3 regions of the Mesorhizobium sp. WSM4983 genome follow, and region 2 is predicted to be linked to each of the others. Evidence: predicted binding sites of a transcription regulator. Region 2 holds the regulator's gene; each other region holds the start of a gene.
What was found. Region 2 encodes PhoB, which activates phosphate uptake and scavenging genes when phosphate is short. Its sites were predicted from a motif close to TGTCATNNANCTGTCAT; they were not measured.

Region 1: the regulator PhoB is predicted to act here: its motif matches at 4,295-4,311, upstream of P9254_RS21420 (alkaline phosphatase D family protein).
Region 3: the regulator PhoB is predicted to act here: its motif matches at 5,099-5,115, upstream of ppk2 (polyphosphate kinase 2).

What each region holds. Positions count from the first base shown of each region.
Region 1 is NZ_JARTVM010000008.1:187,861-195,037, forward strand. Features, by position in the region: gene P9254_RS21395 (GNAT family N-acetyltransferase) at 1-431, shown strand, start outside; gene ppa (inorganic diphosphatase) at 647-1,180, shown strand; gene P9254_RS21405 (hypothetical protein) at 1,463-2,053, opposite strand; gene P9254_RS21410 (TetR/AcrR family transcriptional regulator) at 2,267-2,884, opposite strand; gene P9254_RS21415 (MFS transporter) at 2,963-4,246, shown strand; gene P9254_RS21420 (alkaline phosphatase D family protein) at 4,383-5,957, shown strand; gene P9254_RS21425 (hypothetical protein) at 6,056-6,340, opposite strand; gene typA (translational GTPase TypA) at 6,535-7,177, shown strand, end outside.
Region 2 is NZ_JARTVM010000002.1:526,070-533,246, forward strand. Features, by position in the region: gene P9254_RS09805 (sugar ABC transporter permease) at 1-851, opposite strand, end outside; gene xylF (D-xylose ABC transporter substrate-binding protein) at 1,088-2,128, opposite strand; gene P9254_RS09815 (ROK family transcriptional regulator) at 2,476-3,711, shown strand; gene phoB (phosphate regulon transcriptional regulator PhoB) at 4,027-4,716, opposite strand; gene phoU (phosphate signaling complex protein PhoU) at 4,736-5,440, opposite strand; gene pstB (phosphate ABC transporter ATP-binding protein PstB) at 5,461-6,264, opposite strand; gene pstA (phosphate ABC transporter permease PstA) at 6,261-7,112, opposite strand; gene pstC (phosphate ABC transporter permease subunit PstC) at 7,116-7,177, opposite strand, start outside.
Region 3 is NZ_JARTVM010000006.1:190,495-197,671, reverse strand. Features, by position in the region: gene P9254_RS18640 (DUF6163 family protein) at 1-11, opposite strand, end outside; gene P9254_RS18635 (enoyl-CoA hydratase/isomerase family protein) at 8-1,051, opposite strand; gene P9254_RS18630 (DUF2066 domain-containing protein) at 1,219-2,034, shown strand; gene hemB (porphobilinogen synthase) at 2,214-3,245, shown strand; gene P9254_RS18620 (dihydrofolate reductase family protein) at 3,392-4,039, shown strand; gene ppk2 (polyphosphate kinase 2) at 4,082-5,002, opposite strand; gene P9254_RS18610 (aldo/keto reductase) at 5,268-6,311, shown strand; gene P9254_RS18605 (glycosyl transferase family 90) at 6,351-7,177, opposite strand, start outside.

The DNA of each region.
Region 1 (7,177 bases), on a different contig from region 2:
CATGGCGCGGCGCCTATTCCGGCATCATCCCGCATCGCACGCTGACGGCCATGATCAATCGCCGCGGCCCCGATTGGTGGGCGAACGCAATTCGCAAGGCGGCTACCGTGCTGGTGGTCGAGATCGGGGGCACGATCGCCGGCTATGCCACGATCGGCAGGAACCGCGCCCGCGAGCTCAGGCAGCAGGGCGAGATCTACGAGCTGTACCTGCGTCCGGAATATCAGGGCATTGGCCTCGGCAGCAGGCTGTTCAAGGCGGCGCGGACGCGCCTTGCCGACCATGGGCTCAGAGGCCTGGTGGTGTGGGCGCTGGAAGACAATTACAACGCGCTGGCCTTTTATGCCGGCAATGGCGGCCGCGACGTCGCCGAAGGCGTCGAGGTCTTCGAGCAGAAGGCGCTGAAGAAGGTTGCCTTCGTCTGGGAATGATGGCCGCCACTTAAAACGCGTTGGGGTGACGTGCTTCAAGTCTTCGTTTGATGCATATCGTTCGCCCAAAACCGCTGCGCAGTGTTGGGCGACATGCATTGGGTTACAATCCATCACAAACTGTGCGCTTCCGTTAGCGTCCAGTGCTATTCGCCGCATTGCACCATGAAGCGCCGCCCGCTATCGATCTCACAAATCGAGAGAGGGATTTCAGCATGCGCATCGAAGCCGTACCAACGGGGAAGAATCCGCCCGAGGACATCAACGTCATCATCGAGGTGCCGATCGGCGGCGAGCCGATCAAGTACGAGATGGACAAGGAGGCCGGCACGCTGTTCGTCGACCGCTTCCTGCACACCTCGATGCGCTATCCCGGCAATTACGGCTTCGTGCCGCACACTTTGTCGGGGGACGGCGACCCGATCGACGTGCTCGTCTGCAACACGCGCGCGCTGGTGCCGGGCTGCGTCATCAATGTGCGGCCGATCGGCGTCTTGATCATGGAAGACAATGCCGGCCAGGACGAGAAGGTGATCGCGGTTCCCTCGCCGAAGCTGACGCTGCGCTACGAGAATGTCACCGAATACACGCACCTGCCGGAAATCACCCGCCAGCAGGTGCAGCACTTCTTCGAGCACTACAAGGATCTCGAGCCCGGCAAATGGGTCAAGATCGAGGGCTGGCACGATTCCAACTATGCCAAGAAGATGATCGTCGAGGCGATCGAACGGGCGAAGGCGGTCAAGTAAGTAAGCGGCAGCCAACGGCTGGGCGATGGGGCTTGGGCGAAGCCCTCAACGTCGTCATCCCAGGGCGAAGCAGGAGCGCAGCTCCGTCGCGGAGACCCTGGGATCCATGCCGTGAGGTCGCGCGAAGATCGTTACGGAACAGAATTACTGCACCGTGGCAACGCCTTGATGTAACGGCATGGATTCTTGGGTCTGCGCCGCGTCGCTTCGCTCCTTGCTCCGCCCAAGGATGACGAATGCGCAACCTTCGCCGTCTCGCATTCGTCGAACACCCTCTGATTTCTAGTTATCTACTCGCCCGAAGTCCGGCACGTTGCCGATCACCTCGCGCTTGTCCTTGCCGCAAGCAAAACCCTTCGCCTTTTGGTCGGCGAGCTTGCGGGCCTGATCGTTGGCCTGAGGGTTGCCGGTAGCGAGCACGAGGCCGATTGTGCAGCCCTCATGCTCCTCCGGCTGCGCGACCTTGGCGACGACCAGCACCTCGGTCGGCTTGTTTTCGTTTTCGGGATTGCTGATCTCGCGACGATGAATGACGGCGAAGGGCACCGCCTTGTCGCCATTGGTTTCGATGCGCCACTCGACCTTCGCCCCAGCGGTGTTGAACCCGGAGAAACTCTCCCAGATGGCGGTCATGTCGTCGGAGGGAAAACCGTAGTAGACGGACTCGCGCGCGTCGTCATAGCCGATCAGCACCGGATAGCCGCGATAGCCCGCGCAGGCGAGGTTCGCCCAGTCGCCGTCGCCTTCTTCCGATTGCGCGTAGGTCACGCAGTCCTTCTTCCAGTCGAGGTCGGTATAGTCGCTGGAAATGTCGCCGGCATGGGCCGAGCCACCAAGGATGACAAAGGCAGTAAGAGCAAGCCAGGCGCGCATCCGAAGACCTCCGTTTGGTGCAGCAGCGTAGCGTTAAAACCCGCGTGAGCCTAGGAAGCCGGGTTGGCGCGAAGGGTCAATTGTCTAGGCCGGTGCTGCTCCTCACCTGCCTGCCGGCATCCTCTCCCTGTATAGCGACGGGGAGAGGGGCGCTCTCCTCGATGGTTTCGCCAACAGCCGACGTTGCAGGAAAAGCGCCGAAGCAGCGGACCACTAGTTCTTCAAGCTGGCTTCAATCAGCAGATCGGCGTTACGGGGGACTGATGCCGCCGGTCCGCCGAGGCCGAACAATTGGCCGCTGATATAGGCGCCCTCGATCAGCAGCAGCAGCCCATCGCCCAGCGTGTCGGAATCACTCGCACCCATCGCTGCCGCCATGGCGCGCAGGCGCCGGCGCAATTCCTGCTTGTTGTTCTCGCTCACCACCCGCGCGGGATGGCCGTGCTCGGGATATTCGACCGCCGCATTGGTCATGCCGCAGCCGCGATAGTCCGGCCTCTGCGTGCGTTTGCCCACGCGGGTGAGGAAAGCGATGATCTGCGCGCGCGGGTTGCCAGGATGCGCGTCCACGGCGTCGTCGAACCGCTGCCAGAATTCGAGGTCGTACTTGCGCAGATAGGAAGCGGCGAGTTCGTCCTTGGACGGGAAGGTCCGGTACAGGCTGGGCTTGGTGACGCCGGCGCGCCTGACGATCTCGTCGACGCCGATCGCCCGGATGCCTTCGCGATAGAACAGATCGCGCGCCACGTCGAGGATCTTGTCGGCAGCCTTCGGCGCCGGTGCCGTGCCGGCTCCGCTGATCGACGCTTCAATTTTATTGTCCGATGGCATTCAACAAACTCGCTTGACAATGTTACTGACCGGTACGTATGAATGGCGCCGCTCCATTGCAACGTACCGGTCAGTAACATGATAGCTCATTCCCGTCCCTTTGGCCAGCGCTACGCCTTCGTCGTCGTCGCAGTCATCTTCTTCTGCCTGCTGATCGCCGCCGGGCTTCGTTCCGCGCCGGCGGTCATGATGCTGCCGCTGGAAGAGAGCTTCGGCTGGCGGCGCGATGTCGTCTCGCTTGCCGCCGCTGTCGGCATCTTCCTCTATGGCCTCACCGGGCCGTTTGCCGCGGCGTTGATGGAGCGGATCGGGCTACGCCGCACGCTGCTTGCCGCGCTGCTGATCATGTCGGGTTCCACAGCGCTCAGCCTGCTGATGACCAAGCCGTGGCATCTGCTGCTCACATGGGGGGTATTTTCGGGCATCGGCTCGGGCGCGGTCGCCACCGTGCTCGGCGCCACCATCGTCAATCGCTGGTTCAAGACCAATCGCGGCCTGGTGATGGGGCTGATGTCCGCCTCGAGCGCGACCGGCCTGCTGGTGTTCCTGCCGCTGCTCGCCTCGTTGGCTCAGTCGGGAGGTTGGAAGCCGGTCGCCGTTGCCATCGCCATTGCCACGGCGGCTCTCGTGCCGCTGGTCTTTCTGCTGGTGCCGGAGCGCCCGGCTTCCATCGGCCAGGTGCGTTATGGCGCCGATGCCGACGACGTGCCGCCGGTGTCGCCGGCCGCGCAAGGCAATTTCCTGGCGCATACGCTGAACACGTTGCGCCGTGCCGCGGGAACCAGGGTGTTCTGGTACCTGTTCGCCACATTCTTCGTCTGCGGTTTCACCACAAACGGCCTCGTCGGCACGCACCTCATCGCCTTTTGCGGCGACATGGGCATCGGCGAGGTGCAGGCAGCCGGGCTGTTGTCGATGATGGGCATCTTCGACCTGATCGGCACGACGCTGTCCGGCTGGCTCACCGACCGTTTCGATCCGCGCAAGCTGCTTGGCGTCTATTATGCCGTGCGCGGCCTGTCGCTGATCTATCTGCCCTATTCCGGCTTCTCGGCCGTCAGCCTGATCATCTTCGCCGTGCTCTATGGGCTCGACTGGATCGCCACCGTGCCGCCGACGCTCAGGCTCGCCAACGAAGCTTTCGGCGACCGCAGCGGCCCGATCGTGTTCGGCTGGATCGTCGCCGGCCACCAAGTGGGCGCCGCGGCGGCGGCGGCCTTCGGCGGCACGATGCGCGAATTGCAGGGCAATTACGAGCTTGCCTTCCTGATCGCCGGCATGACCGGCATAGCCGCGGCCTGTATTTCGCTCTTGATCAACACGAGCAAGCCGGCTTTTGAGCCGGAACCGCAGGCGGCGTAAGCGCGACTTCCCCTTCTCCCGCAAGGGGAGAAGGGGAGAGCTGTGACCTGTTATCAAAATTTCATGGTTCCGATATGCGCCTGAAACATTGAGGCCGGAGGTTGGCGGTCCCGTTCAACGCCATCCGGAGACAGCCATGAACAAGCTCTCGTTAACCCGCCGCGCTTTCGTCACCTCGGCCAGCGCCTTTGGCCTAGTCGGCGCCTCCGGACTCGCGTTGCCTTACTATTCGCGCGCCAATCAGCGCCCGGCCTTCACCCACGGCGTCCAGTCCGGCGATGTCGACGCCACCTCCGGCATGGTCTGGACCCGCACCGACCGGCCGGCGCGCGTGATGTACGAAGTGTCGACCACCGAAAGCTTCGCCGACGCCGTCAGGCTGGCGCCGCTCGATACCTCGCCCGCCAGCGACTATACGGTGAAGCGGCTGCTCACCGACCTCGCCGCCGACCAGGACATTTTCTACCGGATGACGGCCGCCGATCTTTCCGACATCAACGCCGTCTCCGAGCCGATCGTCGGCCGTTTCCGCACCGCGCCGGCGTCGAAGCGCGACGTGCGCTTCGCGTGGTCGGGCGACACCGCCGGCCAGGGCTGGGGCATCGACGAGACCGGCATGAAGACCTACTCCACCATCGCCAAGCACACGCCTGACTTCTTCCTCCATTCCGGCGACACGATCTATGCCGACGGCGCCATGAAGGACGAGGTCGACCTGCCCGGCGGCGGCAAGTGGAAGAACGTCGTCATGATCGACGGCAAGCGCAAGGTTGCCGAAACGCTGGACGAGTATCGCGACCAGTGGAAGTACAACATGATGGACAAGCACGTGCTCGCGCTTAGCGCCATCTGCCCGACCTTCTACCAGTGGGACGACCACGAGGTGGTGAACAACTGGTCGGATTCGAAGGACCTGACGACCGACAACCGCTACACGGAAAAATCCATCCCTGTGCTGGCGGCCCGCGCGGCGCGCGCCTTCCATGAGATGACGACCATCCGCTACGAACCTTCGGAACCGGGACGCGTCTATCGCAAGATCGCCCACGGGCCGCTGCTCGACGTGTTCTTCCTCGACATGCGCTCCTATCGCGGCCCGAACGGCCCCGACATGGAGGACACGCTGACGCCGAAGTCGCGCATGCTCGGCGAGCAGCAGACGCAGTGGCTGAAGCGCGAGCTGGCGAATTCCAAGGCGACCTGGAAGATCATCGCCGCCGACATGCCGCTCGGCCTCGTCGTCTGGAACGACGCGGCCAAAAAGGCCGGAGCCGAGGCGGTCAGCAACGGCGACAATGGCACGCCAAAAGGCCGCGAGCTCGAGTTCGCCGACCTGCTGCGCTACATTAAGAACGCCGGCATCACCAACACGGTGTGGCTGACCGCCGACGTCCACTATACGGCGGCGCATTACTACAATCCGGACAAGGCGCAGTTCCAGGATTTCAACCCGTTCTGGGAATTCGTCTCCGGCCCGATCCACGCCGGAACCTTCGGTCCCAACGATCTCGACATGACCTTCGGGCCCGAGCTGAAGTTCATCAAGGCGCCGAGCGCCGAGCAGGGCCAGAACCTGCCGCCATCAGCGGGCCTGCAGTTCTTCGGCCTGGTCGACATTTCCGGCGCCACCGAGCAGCTAACGGTGCGGCTGATGGATCGCGACGACAACGAGCTCTACAACGTCACGCTCGATCCGGTGCGGTCGGCTTAGGGTCGGCGCCAGGCACCCCCCTGTGCCCTGCCGGACAGTCCGGCAGGGCACAGGGGGGTGTCCCGGAGTGCCACCTTTGTCAGGTAGCCGTCGCAATATTAATCCGGATAGCAGGTCGCGGGAATGTTCGGCCAGACGGCGGTGTCGCAGTTGGCTGCCTTCTGGCGCTGCTTGAAGGCGGCGCTGACCGGGCCGGTGACGATCGGGTCGACCCCGTCCGGGGCGTCGGCAAACATCTGCTGCGCGGTTTTGGCATCACGGGGCGAGGGGTCAGCTTCTCTCAGGGCGGCCGCCGACTGTGCGGCGCCAGCCGCAACAAGCACGCCAAGCGCTGCCCACGCGAAAACCGGACGCAATCTGGACATCTGATCGGTCATGAACATGAAATTGCCCGGCCCCTCAAAGGTTCCGCCTTGGTTAACAGAATCATTTCACACCAAGACGTTTAAGAATCAGTGACCATTTATTTGGGGCGGGGCCTCCCCTTTCGCAATTGCGAAAAACCTTGTATGAGCCGCCCAACCGAAAAAGGCGGCGCTTTCGGGCCTGCTGCCTGCAACGCTCCCGAGACCAGACAATGAACCTCCGCAATATCGCGATCATCGCGCATGTCGACCATGGGAAAACCACGCTCGTCGACCAACTCCTGAAACAGTCCGGCGCCTTCCGCGAAAACCAGCGCGTCGCCGAGCGCGCCATGGACTCCAACGACCTCGAAAAAGAACGCGGCATCACCATCCTGGCCAAGGCGACCTCGGTCGATTGGAAGGGCACCCGCATCAACATCGTCGACACGCCCGGACACGCCGACTTCGGCGGCGAGGTCGAGCGCATCCTGTCGATGGTGGATTCGGCGATCGTGCTCGTCGACGCCGCCGAAGGGCCGATGCCGCAGACCAAATTCGTCGTCGGCAAGGCGCTGAAGGTAGGTCTGCGGCCGATCGTCGTCATCAACAAGATCGACCGCCCGGACGCCCGTCACATCGAGGTGGTCAACGAGGTGTTCGACCTGTTCGCGGCGCTCGATGCGACCGACGAACAGCTCGACTTCCCGATCCTCTACGGCTCGGGCCGCGACGGCTGGGTGTCGGAAAATCCTGAAGGCCCGAAAGACCAGGGCCTTGCGCCGCTGTTCGATCTCGTCGTCAAGCATGTGCCGGCGCCGACGGTGCATCCCGGTCCGTTCCGCATGATCGGTACGATCCTCGAAGCCAATCCGT
Region 2 (7,177 bases):
GCATAGCGGTTCACGATGCCGACCGGCCACGGATAGGAATTGGCCAGCCACACCGCGCCCATGATCACGCCGCAGGTGACCGCGCCGAGCAGCGTCTCGGCCCAGATCGGACGCAGCGGAAAACGGAAGCGCTTGCGCTGCACCCTGCCGTTGAACAGCGCAAACACCACGGCAACACAGGCGACGGCGCCGACGATCCAGCTCCACCTGGCGCCGATCGAGCCGGCTGGTCCGCCGCCCATCAGCTGGAAGGTGGCATCGAGCGGCGCCACCGTCTGGCCGCTGGTGACCCACCAGGCAGCACCGCGCCAGACCAGCAGCCCGCCAAGCGTCACGATGAAGGCTGGCACTTCGAGATAGGCGATGACGAAGCCCTGGAAGGCGCCGATCAGCAGGCCGAGCGCCAGGCCGATCAACAGTGCCAGCACCCAGATCCAGGGATTGCCAAGCTCGAGCCCAACCATTCGTACCAGGAAATGCACTTGGGCAAAGCCCATCACCATGCCGATCAAACCCTCGGCGGATCCGACGGAGAGGTCGATGTTGCGCATGACGATGACCAGCACCATGCCGGAAGCCATGATGGCCACGGCCGAGGTCTGCACCGACAGGTTCCACAGGTTGCGCGGCGTCAGGAACGTTCGGCTGTCGAAATCGAGCGGATTGACGCCGAGCCGCAGGCTCGAGATGACATGCAGGCCGATCCAGATGATCAGCAGCGCGCCGACCATGCCGAGCATGCGGGTGTCGAGCTCGGTCGCCTTGAGGAAGCGCCCGACGGTGCTCAGTTCGGAAGCCCGCGCGCGATCCGCCGGCGGGTTGGCCGGCGTATCAGAGGTCGTATCGGTCATGATCTCCTCCCACCGGCTTGCCGTCTGGCGCGGATGCCGGACCACGATGCTAGAGCAATTCCAGGAAAAGTGCGTGGCCGCCTGGAATTGCGCGGAAACAAACGGCTGGAGCAGTTCGGCGATCCTGCCGGACAGTGAACTGCCCCAATGGTCTCCGGCTTCAGTACGCCCGAAAGCCTTTGGAGAAACGCCGCGGCTGTCGGGCCGCGGCGCTGCGTTTGAACCTGACGGCCAGCTTAGTTGCAGACCGCGACGCTGCCGGCGGCAACGCCCGCGCAGACTTCATCCTTCTTGATCCAACCCGCGTCGATGACGAGGTTGAGATTATCCTTGGTGATCGCGACCGGGGTCAGGAACAGCGACTTGACGGTGTTGCCGCCAGGCGTCGTGAAGTCCTTGGCGCCCGCGATGTCGGTCATCTTCTTGCCGTCGGCGAGCTGCGAGGCGATCTCGGCGGCGTGCTTGCCGAGCTCGCGCGCGTCCTTCCACACCGACACCGTCTGGGTGCCGAGCGCGATGCGGTTGAGCGCGGCATGGTCGCCGTCCTGGCCCGAGACCGGAACGGTGCCGGCCAGCCCTTGCGCCGTCAGAGCCGCGACGACGCCGCCGGCGGTGCCGTCATTGGCCGCCACCACCGCGTCGACCTTGTTGTCGTTGGCGGTCAGGAACTGCTCCATGTTCTTCTGCGCATTGGCGGGAAGCCAGCCATCGGTATAGGCCTCGCCGACATTCTTGATCTTGCCGCTGTCGATGGCTTCCTTCAGCACTTCCATCGAGCCGGAGAACAGGAAATCGGCGTTCGGGTCGGCGCCCGAGCCCTTGATGAAGACGTAATTGCCCTCGGGCTTGGCCTTGAACACCTCGCGGGCCTGCATGCGGCCGACTTCCTTGTTGTCGAAGGTCAGATAAAACACGTCCTTGTTCTCGATCAGGCGGTCGTAGCCGACGACCGGAATGCCTTCGTCGAGTGCCTTCTGCACCGCCGGCCCGATGGCGGAGGCGTCCTGCGCCAGGATTATCAACGCATTCGCGCCCTGCGAGATCAGGCTTTCGACGTCGGTCAGCTGCTTGCCTGGATTGGACTGTGCGTCGGCGGATATGTACTTGTCGCCGGCGGCCTCGATCGCCTTCTTCATCGCCGCTTCGTCGGTCTTCCAGCGCTCTTCCTGGAAATTGGACCACGAAACGCCGATCACCTTGTCCTTCGCCTGCGCGACCGACACCAACGTCAACGACATGGCGACGCCCGCCAGAATGGCGGCTGCGAATCTCTTCATGATATCCTCCCTGCGCCCCTCGCGGCGCGACCCAGACTGGCCCGAAGGCGATGAGGCTTTTTTTCGAGCCTCGAAAAAATACTGATCTAACGCTAAAGCGCTGTCAACTGCAATTCTGACGGTTTTTGAGGTGGTCACGTACTTTTTTCGAGACCCGCAATAAATAATGACAGTGCCGACCGCTTCTGCCACTATCGCGGAACAGTTCGGGAGGAGGCGCAGCCCGGTCCACCGAAACTTGTAAGACCAGGACGGTTCGGGTGCCGGCGTGCGGGACTGAACCGATCTGGCGCGTCGCCGAGTCCTGTGCATGATCGAGAGGCCGCGCTGACTGGGAGGAGACAAAAATGTCGGTCGGAATCCGCCACGACGATCTGCGCCGGCGCAACCGCGCCATGGTGCTCTCGGCCGTGCGCCGGGCCGGCCAGCCGTCGCGCACGGAAATCGCCGCGACCACCGGGCTCAGCCATTCGACCATTTCGGCGATCTCTTCCGACCTGATCCAGGAAGGCGTCTTGGCCGAGAGCAAGCCGAGCGAGACCGCGTCTCTGAAGCGCGGCCGGCCACAGGTGGGCCTCGCGCTCAAGCCGGAGGCGGCGGCGGTGGTAACGGTGGTGCTGTCGCTCAATTTCCTCTCGGTCGCCGTTATTGATTATGCGGGTCAGGTCATCGCCGAGGAGCAGCGCCGCCTCGATACGCTCACCATACCGCGCAACGAGCTGATCGGCGAATGCTTGGCGATCGTGCGGCGCCGGCTGGACGATCCGGACCTCGACGTCGGCAGCGTCGCCCGCATCGCCATGGGCATCCAGGGCATCACCGATTCCCATGCCCGCGCCATGCTATGGTCGCCGATCACGCCGCTGACCGACATTCCCTTCGCCGACATCCTGGAAAAGGAATTCGGCATTCCGGCCACCATGGAAAACGACTGCAACATGATGGCTGTGGCGCTGCAGTGGCGCGATCCCCACCGCTATCGCGACAATTTCATCGCCATTCTGCTCTCGCACGGCATCGGCATGGGCCTGGTGCTGAAGGGCGAGCTGTTCACCGGCACACATTCGTCCGGCGGCGAGTTCGGCCACATGATCCATCGTCCGAGCGGCGCGCTTTGCCGTTGCGGACGCCGCGGCTGCGTCGAGGCCTATGCCGGCAACTACGCCATCTGGCGCAGCGCCATGAAGATGAGCGAGGACGCCGAGCCGATCGATGTCGGCGACGCCGACATGCGGGCGCTCGCCGCCAAGGCGCGCGAGACAGATGGCCCGGAGCGCGAGGCCTATCGCCGGGCCGGGGAGGCGCTGGGCTTCGGCCTCGGCAGCCTGTTCGCGCTGATCGACCCGGCGCCGGTCGCCATGGTCGGCGTCAGCGCCGCCGCCTTCGACCTGATCGAGCCGGCGCTGCGCGAGGCGATCGCCCAGACCGCCGGCGGCCAGCATTCAAATTCGATCTCCTTCGATACCGAGCCGAACGAATTGCCGCTGATCCGCGAAGGCTGCGCCGTGCGCGCGCTGACCTTCGTCGACCAGGAGATTTTCGCCCCGGGCGTGCAGGCAAGAGCGGGCAAGAACGTGGCCTGAGCAGCTTCGATAGCGATCGTTGTCTTCTGTGCGTCCTGCAGACGCCGGAGATTAGCGAAGGCCCCGCAGCTTCGTCATTCCAGGGCGGAGCAGGAGCGAAGCTCCGTCGCGGAGACCCTGGAATCCATGCCATTACCTCAATCGTCGGATGAGCGGAGCAGAATTTCTGCACCGCCGCGGCGCGTGGAAGTCGCGTGGATCGTCGGGTCTGCGCGCGTCGCGACGCTTCGTGCTCCGCCCGTGGACGGCGAAGCACCAGCGTCTCGATAACCCGCCAGCGCAGATAGAACCCGTCAGACCTTCGGTGCCCTGGATCTAATCTTCCCTGATCGCGTAGCCCGCCCCACGGATGGTACGTATGACGTCCGGCATCCGGCCGTTGTTGACCGCCTTGCGCAGGCGTCCGACATGCACGTCCACGGTGCGCTCGTCGATATAGATCGTCTCGCCCCATACATTGTCGAGCAGCTGGCTGCGCGAGAACACCCGGCCGGGATGCCGCATCATGAATTCCAGCAGCCTGAACTCGGTCGGGCCGAGCCGGATCTCGCTCTTCTTGCGGTAGACGCGATGCGATTCGCGATCGAGCACGATGTCGCCGACCTTGAGCACGCTGGACAGCACCTCCGGCTTGGCGCGGCGCAGCAGCGCCTTGACCCTGGCCATGAATTCCGGCGTCGAGAACGGCTTGACCAGATAGTCGTCGGCGCCGGTCGAGAGGCCGCGCACCCTGTCGCTTTCCTCGCCGCGCGCGGTCAGCATGATGATCGGCAGGCGTTCGGTCTCGGGCCGCATCCTGAGGCGCCGGCAAAGCTCGATGCCGGACACCGCCGGCACCATCCAGTCGAGCACCAGAAGGTCGGGTACATTCTCCTGCAGGCGGATCTCGGCCTCGTCGCCGCGGGTCACCACCTCGACCTGATAGCCCTCGGATTCGAGGTTGTAGCGGAGCAGCACCCCCAGCGGTTCCTCGTCCTCCACCACCATGATGCGTGGCGCGATCATATAGCAGGCACCTTCGCTGTCAGGCCGCCGGCGCCGACATCGTCGTCTCGTCCTGCTTAGGACGATTCGCGGGCAATTGCGTGCCGGTCAGCACATAGTAGGCGTTCTCGGCGATGTTGGTGACGTGGTCGCCGATGCGCTCCAGATTCTTGGCGCAGAACAACAGATGCGTGCAAGCCGTGATGTTGCGCGGATCCTCCATCATGTAGGTCAGGAGCTCGCGGAAGACGGCGGTGTATTTGACGTCGATGCGCTCGTCGTCGTTGCGGAGCTTGGCGAGCGCCGTGGCGTCGCCGGCCGCGTATTCCTCGATCACGCCCTGCACCTGGATCAGCACCAGCTGCGCCATCGAATCGATGGAGTGCGAAAGGTCGCGCGGCGCGGCGCTGACGCCGACCGAGCCGACGCGCTTAGCGATGTTCTTGGCAAGGTCGCCAATGCGCTCGAGATCGCCGGCCATGCGGATGGCGCCAACGACGCTGCGCAGGTCGTCGGCCATCGGCTGGCGTTTGGCAATCAGCGTGATGGCGCGATCGTCGAGCTCGCGTTGGCGCGCGTCCATGATGGCATCGTCGGAGACCACGCGCTGCGCCAGCGCGTTGTCGGAATTCAGCAGAGCCTTGGTCGACGCGCCGACCATCGAGCCGGCAAGATCGCCCATGTCGCGGATAAGCTGGCTGATCTGCCTCAGATCCTCGTCGAAGGAAGCGACCGTATGGGCCATGGTTATGTCCTCGTATGAACTCAGCCGAAGCGGCCGGTGATGTAGTCCTGCGTGCGCTTCTCGCGGGGCGAGGTGAAGATCTTCTCGGTCCGGTCGAATTCGATCAGCTCGCCGAGATACATGAACGCCGTCTGCCGCGACACGCGCGCCGCCTGCTGCATGTTGTGGGTGACGATCACGATCGTGTAGTCGGCCTGCAGCTCGTCGATCAGCTCCTCGATCTTGGCGGTCGAGAGCGGATCGAGTGCCGATGCCGGCTCGTCGAGCAGGATGACCTCCGGCTTCACCGCCACGGTGCGGGCGATGCAGAGCCGCTGCTGCTGGCCGCCCGAAAGGCTCTGGCCACTGGCGTTGAGCTTGTCCTTGACCTCGTTCCACAGCGCGGCGCGCTTCAGCGCCTGTTCGACGCGATTGTCCATCTCGGCCTTGCTTATCTTCTCATACAGCCTGACGCCGAAGGCGATGTTCTCGTAGATCGACATCGGGAACGGCGTCGGCTTCTGGAACACCATGCCGATCTTGGTCCTGAGCAGGTTGAGGTCCTGCGAACGGTCGAGGATGTTCTTGCCGTCGAGCAGCACCTGGCCTTCGGCGCTCTGCTTCGGGTAGAGCTCGTAGATGCGGTTGAGCACGCGCAGCAGCGTCGACTTTCCGCAGCCCGAAGGTCCGATGAAGGCGGTGACGCTGCGCTCGGGCAGCGACAGGTTGATGTCCTTCAACGCCTTCGACTGGCCATAGTAGAAGTTGAGGTTCTTGACTTCGATCTTGGCCTTCTCGGCGGTCGTCTCGGCTACGTTCAGGTCGGTGGACAACATCGGTTTCATCTGTCCTCTCTGCGTCCGGTAAGGCTGCGGGCGAAGATGCTCAGCCCGAGAACCGTCAGGGTGATTATCAGTGCGCCCGTCCAGGCCAGTTGCTGCCATTCCTCATAAGGGCTCAGCGCAAACTGGAAGATGGTCACCGGCAGGCTGGCCATCGGCGCGTTGAGATTGCTCGACCAGAACTGGTTGTTGAGCGCGGTGAAGAGCAGCGGCGCCGTCTCGCCCGAAATCCGGGCGATCGCCAGCAATATACCGGTGACGATGCCGGACAGTGCGGCGCGATAGGCGACCGAGCGGATCACCACCCAGCGCGGCGCGCCGATGGCGGTGCCGGCCTCGCGCAGCGCGTTGGGCACAAGGTTCAGCATGTCCTCGGTGGTGCGCACGACGACGGGGATCACCAGGATCGACAGCGCCACCGCGCCGGCGATCGCCGAGAAATGACCCATCGGCCGCACTATCAGCTCGTAGACGAACAGGCCGACAATGATCGATGGCGCCGACAACAGGATGTCGTTGATGAAGCGCACCACCGTCGTGAGGCGCGAGAAGCGCCCGTACTCGGCCATATAGGTTCCGGCGAGCACGCCGATCGGCGTGCCGACGACGATGCCGATCACGGTCATCACGATGCTGCCGTAAATGGCGTTGAGCAGGCCGCCGGCGTCGCCGGGCGGCGGCGTCATTTCCGTGAACACCGAAAGCGAGACACCCGAGAGCCCCTTATAGAGAAGGGCGCCGAGGATCAGCGCCAGCCAGACGAGGCCGATGCCCGCCGCTATGGTGCAGAGCGCCATCATCACGGCGTTCTTGCGCTTCCGGCTTCGGTGGAGCGATGCGGCTGTCGACATCGGTCAGGCTCCCGTGCGGCTATCGATGCGCAACAGCATGTAGCGTGCGAGCGCGAGGATGATGA
Region 3 (7,177 bases), on a different contig from region 2:
ACCTCGCTCACAGCTCCAGCTCCCCGGCCCCGAGCGGCGCGAAATACGCGTCGACATCGGCCGCGCTCACCGCATCGAGGCTGGCGGGCCGCCATTCCGGCTTCGAACCCTTGTCGATGATGGCGGCGCGGATGCCTTCATAAAAGTCGTGGCCGGCCAGCATGCGGTTGAGGATGCGGAACTCCATCTTCATGCACTCGTCCATCGACAGCGTCGACCCGGCGCTGATCTCGCGCCAGGCGACGTTGAGGCTGGTCGGCGAACGCGTCCTGATCGTCGCCAGCGTCTTGGCGGCGAAAGCGTCGGTGGCGGATGCTCGTTCCAGGCTGGCGACGATAGCGGCGAGCGAGGGTTGCGAAAAATGGCGGGCGATCGATTCCAGATCCTGCCGCTCGGTCTCGCGTCTTGCGGGTGTGAAGAAATCGCGCAACTCCGCGTTCGCGTCGCCGCTTGTCGCCAGCTCGTCAAGAAGCCCCGCCTGGTCCTCGGCCTTGATCGTGTGGGTGGCGAGGCCCGACCACAGGGCATCACCATAGCGGATGCGGTTTCCCGTCAGCCCCAGATACATGCCGAAGCTGCCGCCGAGATCGGGCAGCAAATGGCTGGCGCCAACATCGGGGAAGAAGCCGATGCCGACTTCCGGCATGGCGAATTGCGCGTTCTCGGTCAGCACGCGGTGCGAGCCGTGGAAGGAAATGCCGACCCCGCCGCCCATGACGATGCCGTCGATCAGCGCGACATAGGGTTTCCTGAAGCGGGCGATGCGGGCATTGAGACGATACTCGTCGGCGAAGAAGTCGACCGGCGGCTTGCCGGCGCGGCCCGCCTCGTAAATGTGCAGAATATCGCCACCGGCGGAAAACGCCCTGCCCTCAGCCTTGACGACGACGACGGCGACGCCGGCATCGCCCTCCCAGGCGTCAAGCGCCTTGCCAAGCGCCTTGACCATGCGATGGGTGACGGCATTGAGCGCCTGCGGCCGCGTCAGTGTGACGACGCCCGCCTTGCCTAGACGCTCGAAGCGAATCTCGTCGCCTCCGCCAAAATCCATCGCCAGAGAATCCTCCTCTCCGCCCTTCCAGGGGGATTGAAGTGCTAAAGGCGGCATAAGGATGCGTCAATGGCGGCAACGCCGCGCTGGCGGCCAGCCGCTTCCGGTGTTAGGTAACCGGCAAAGTGTCGCGCGTAGGCGGCGCGACAGATTTCGAGCTAATCGACATGGCTGGGGTTTCTCGTCTCGTTGCTGGATTGGCAGGTCTCCTCTTTCTGGGAGTTGCGCCGGCCGCCGCCGAGGCAGCCTCTGAACTCTACCTGGCGCAGACGATCGTCACCGGCACCGGCGAGGCTAATCGCGAGATCGGCTTCAAGGATTGTCTGGACAAGGTGCTGGTCAAGGTTTCAGGCGATCAGCGGCTGACGCAGAAGCCGGAGATGCTGGCGCTGCGCAATAAGGCGGCCGACTTTGTCCAATCCTTCCGCTACCGCGACCGGCTGGAAGGCGTTCCGATCCATGACGAGCAAGGCACGCATGACCGGCCGCACGATCTCACCTGCCTCTACAAGCCCACCGTCGTCGACAAGCTCCTGGCGCAGCTCGGCAGCAAGCCATGGCACGGCGAGCGGCCGCTGATTGCCGTCTTCATAACGGCCGAGCAAGGGGCGCAACATTTCGTGCTGACGGCCGACGAGGATCGCGGCCAGTCAATGCGCGAATCCTTTGCCAACGCGACGGCGCCGCTCTCGGTGTATGTCAGCTTTCCAAAGGCTGACCAGCTCGCCGGCCTCGACGACAAGGCGCTGCGCACTGCCGATATGGCAAAGCTCGACCAGCTCGCCCGGCAGGCGGGTGCCGACCGGGCGCTCGCCGGCAGCATCGTGTGGAACGACAAGGAATTGGGCTGGATCGCCGACTGGCGGCTGGCCGAACACGGCAAGACCTATCAATGGCAGGTGCGCGGCGTCAGCTTCGACGAGGCTTTTCGCGTGGCTGTGAAGGGCGCGGCACAGATTCTGTCGGGGAATGGACAGCCGTAAACGTCGGCTGCCCTTCATCCGCCTGCCGGCACCTTCTCCCCGTCAAGGGAGAAGGGAAGTGCTCCAGCGCCGGCGATCCCCTCTCCTCGTTCTTCGCGGAAGCAACTGGCACAATCGTGTCGCATTGGTCAGCGGCAGGGGCGCATGGTAAAAGCCGGGACGACAACAGAGTTCTGGCGATGAACAAGTTTACCCCCGCAAAGCCTGCCGGCGCCCGCAGCGTCGACGAGATCACAGGCAGCCGCAGGCTGCGGCGCATGCGCAAGGCCGACTGGTCGCGCCGGCTGGTGCAGGAAAACCAGCTCTCGGTGAACGATCTGATCTGGCCGATCTTCGTCGTCGACGGCAAAAATGTGCGCGAGCCGATCGCCGCCATGCCGGACGTCTACCGCCTGTCGGTCGACCTCGCGGTGAAGGAAGCGGAGCGCGCCGCCAAGCTCGGCATCCCGGCGATCGCGACTTTCCCCAACATCGAGCTTTCGCTGCGCGACCAGATGGGCTCGCATATCCTCGATCCCGACAATGTCATCAACCGGGCCACCCGCGCCATCAAGGACGCGGTGCCGGAGATCGGCATCATTACCGACGCGGCGCTCGATCCATTCACCAGCCATGGCCATGACGGCATCCTGCGCGACGGCATCATCGTCAATGACGAAACCGTCGAGCAGGTCACGGCCGCGGCCGTCATCCAGGCAGCCGCCGGCGCGGACATCATCGCGCCGTCCGACATGATGGACGGCCGCATCGGCGCGATCCGCGACGCGCTGGACGCCAACGGCTTCCAGGACGTGGCGATCATGTCCTATGCGACGAAATTCGCCTCGGCCTTCTACGGCCCCTATCGCGAGGCAGTCGGCACCGCCGGCCTGCTCAAGGGCGACAAGAAGACCTATTATATCGACCACGCGAATTCCGATGAAGCCGTGCGCGAGGCCGAGCAGGATCTGGCCGAAGGCGCCGACATGCTGATGGTGAAGCCTGGGCTGCCCTATCTCGACATCATCCGCCGGCTGAAGGACGAGTTTCAGATGCCGACCTTCGCCTACCAGGTGTCGGGCGAATATTCGATGATCAAGGCGGCCAGCGCCAATGGCTGGATCGACGGCGAAAAGGCGATGCTGGAATCGCTTCTCGCGCTCAAGCGAGCCGGCTGCGACGGTGTCCTCACCTATTTCGCGCCGACCGTTGCGGAGATGCTGAGGGGCTAGGCCCAGGCGCAATTTTAAATTCTCGCCGCGTCACCTGGGCGCCGCCCGACGAGTTGATCGCTCGCCGGAAAATTCCGCTTGCATAATGCAATCAGTTAAGCTACTCCATGACTGCTTGCAAAATGCAACTAGTTCACGAGGCGATCATGTCAAAGCTGCGCGTCAACGCTTTCACCCTGTCGCTGGACGGTTACGGCGCCGGCCCCGATCAGACTCTCGAAAGCCCGCTCGGCGTCGGCGGCGAAGGACTGCATAAATGGATGATCGGCACGCGCACCTTTCGTGAGATGGTGATCGGCAAAGACGGCGGCACCACCGGCAGCGACGACAGCTTCGCCGCGCGCAGTTTTGAGAATGTCGGCGCCTGGATCCTTGGCCGCAACATGTTCGGGCCGGTCCGCGGCGAATGGCCGGACGAGAGCTGGAAAGGCTGGTGGGGCGACAACCCGCCCTATCACGTGCCGGTCTTCGTGCTCACCCATCACAAGCGGGCGCCGATCTTAATGGAAGGCGGCACGACGTTTTACTTCGTCACCGACGGCATCCATTCGGCGCTCGAACAGGCGAAGACGGCCGCCAAGGACAAGGATGTGCGGGTCGGCGGCGGCGTCGCCACGATCCGGCAATATCTGAAGGAAAGCCTGATCGACGAGATGCATCTCGCGATCTCGCCGATCCTGCTCGGCTCCGGCGAGCATCTTTTCGCCGGGCTGGACATGCCGAAGCTCGGCTACCGCTGCACCAGCCAGGTCGCGACCGCCGACGCGACGCATGTGATGATCGGGCGCGCGTAAGCTAGGCTCCCCCTTCTCCCTCTGTGGGAGATGGGGAAGTGCTCAATACTTCGACGGCACATAAAGCTCGCGCGGCAGCACCTGGCGCTCGTAGGCCGGGTTGAAGACGCGCTCCGGCAGCGTGATCTCCTCATGCGGCACGTCTTCGTAAGGCATTTGCTGCAGCAGGTGATCGATGCAGTTCAGTCGGGCCCGCTTCTTGTCGTTGCCTTCGACAATGAACCACGGCGCTTCCTTGATGTTGGTACGGGCGAAGGTCTCTTCCTTGGCTTTGGTGTATTGTTCCCAGCGCACGCGCGACTGCAGGTCCATCGGCGACAGCTTCCACTGCTTCATCGGATCGTGGATGCGCATCAAAAAGCGCATCTGCTGCTCCTCGTCGGTAATCGAGAACCAGTATTTCACCAGCGTGATGCCGGAGCGCACCAGCATGCGTTCGAATTCCGGCACGTCGCGGAAAAACTCTTCGACCTGATCCGCATTGGCAAAGCCCATCACCTGCTCGACGCCCGATCGGTTGTACCAGGAGCGGTCGAACAGCACGATCTCGCCGCCCGCCGGCAGATGCGGCACGTAGCGCTGGAAATACCATTGCGATCTTTCACGCTCGGTCGGCGCCGGCAGCGCGACGACGCGGCAGATGCGCGGATTGAGGCGCTGGGTGATGCGCTTGATGACGCCGCCCTTGCCGGCCGAGTCGCGTCCCTCGAAGATCACCACCAGCTTCTTCTTGTGGTAGGCAACCCAGGACTGCAGCTTGATGAGCTCCGACTGCAGACGCAGCAGCTCGCGGAAATAGGTCGTCCGCTCGATGGAGGGCGGATGCGACTTCTTGTAGATCCTGGCGATCTCGAGCGAGAGCGCGGGCTCGGAAATCTCCAGCTCATAGTCCTCGTCGAGCGTGTCCTCGAGTTCGGCTTCCAGCCAGTCCTTGGCTCCGGAATTCGTCTTGACCTCGTTCATTGCGCAGCTCCTGCCTGTCAGCCACTTTCGCCTCGGATGCGCTCCGGCCGCGGCCGGAAACACAACTCCGTAAGCCGACTGAGATACAGACGCGCAATGACGGTTTTATTGCGAGCAGGAGCCGGCAACGCTGGACCAGCCGATATGTGATCGGCCCGTATCGATGGCGGGGCGACAAGCCGCCCGAATTGTCCTACAAATACTTTCGCCTCTTCCCGGCGCCCGCGACGGCGCGCCTCTTCAAAACAAATCGCAAGGACCTGACATGGAATACCGCACGCTTGGCCGTTCCGGCCTGAAGGTTTCGACATTGACCCTTGGCACGATGACCTTCGGCGGGACGGGCCCGTTCGCCGCCGTCGGCAAATCCGATCTCTCGGAGGCGAGCCGCATCATCGATACCTGCATCGATGCCGGCATCAATCTCATCGACACCGCCAACGTGTATTCGAACGGCCTGTCGGAGGAGATCGTCGGCGAGGCGCTCGGCGGCAAGCGCAAGAACGATGTGCTCATCGCCTCCAAGGCGCGCATGCGGATCGGAAACGGCCCCAACGACGAAGGCCTGTCGCGCCATCACCTGATCCGGGAATGCGAGCGGAGCCTGAAGCGGCTCAAGACCGACGTCATCGACATCTATTTCCTGCATGAGTGGGATGGGGTCACGCCGCTGGAGGAAACGATCGCTGCGCTCGACACTTTGGTCAGCCAGGGCAAGATCCGTTATGTCGGCTGTTCCAATTATTCGGGCTGGCAGGTGATGAAGGCGCTCTCGATCAGCGACAGCCATCATCAGCCGCGCTTCGTCACGCAGCAGATCCACTACACGCTGGAAGCGCGCGAGGCGGAGTACGAGTTGCTGCCGATCTCGGTCGACCAGGGTCTTGGCGTGCTGGTGTGGAGCCCGCTGGCCGGCGGCCTGCTGTCGGGCAAATACCGTCGCGACAGCCCGACGGCCCGCCAGCTTGGCGGCTGGTCCGAACCGCCGATCCGGGACGAGGGAAGGTTGTGGCGGATCGTCGACGTTCTGGTCGAAATCGGCAAGGCGCGCGGCGTTTCGGCGGCACAGGTGGCGCTTGCCTGGCTGCTCGGCCGCCCGGCCGTTTCTTCGCTGGTGATCGGCGCCCGCAACGAAGCCCAACTCAAGGACAACCTCGCCGCGGCCAGCCTGACGCTGTCCCTGGACGAGCGCCTGCGCCTCGACGACGTCAGCCGCCCGCCGGTGCTTTATCCCTACTGGCACCAGCAGCTCACCGCCAAGAACCGGTTCGGCCCCGCCGACCTGGTGCTCGACCGCAGCGATATCTAAGAATCCGCGCCGTGCTCCGCGCCCGAAAACGCGCGGAGGTCAGCCGGCGATAAAACGCCAGACCTCCGGGTCGGGTTCGATCTGGCCGCTGAGCACGAAATATTTGTAGAGGACGAGCAGCGATACCGCCCGCTCGTCCTTTTCGTTGCTGAACCGGCGGCAATAGGCGTTGGCCGCCGTTATGATGCGTTGGGCTTCCGCCGGGTGTTTTTCGAAATAGGCGATCTTGTCGGCGACGTCCGAAAAATCCGACGCCAGAGGCACGTAGTGAACATCGGCCTCGAGCTCAGCCTCGGCGAACCAGGTTTCGTAGGTCGGCGGCGGCATCAGGCAGAGCGAATTCGAGCTCATGATCCACTTGAGGTTCGTCGCCACGTCATTGCCTTCGAGCGAGACGATGTAGCGGAACTGCCGCTGCTGCGCGATCGTGAGATACGGCTTGCGATAGTTCTCCGGGGCGCTTGGCTTGGGCGAGCCGGCATCGCAAGACGGCAGGTCGCGCACGGCATCGACGAACCGTTTGCGGATCGGATTGTTGAAATGACCGCGCCAGACCGCCATCGGGCGCTTGTCGGCGAAGGACAGATTGTCCTTTGGCATGTTGAAATGGCGGAACTTGTCGAGCTTCATGATCACGGCGTTGCCGTTGTCGTTACGGATCGGCCGGTCCTTGACGATTGACGGCACCGCCGGAACGTCGACGACGTCGCCAAACTCGAGATCGATGAGCAGGTGGCGATCGAAGTAGCGGGCGAACTCCTTCAGGTCGTAATAGTACATGCTCCCGAACTTGGGTATTTGACTGGCCGGCACGGCCGCCGCGCTCGGCACGAAGCTATGGTCGAGCCGGTTGTAGTAGTTGACCC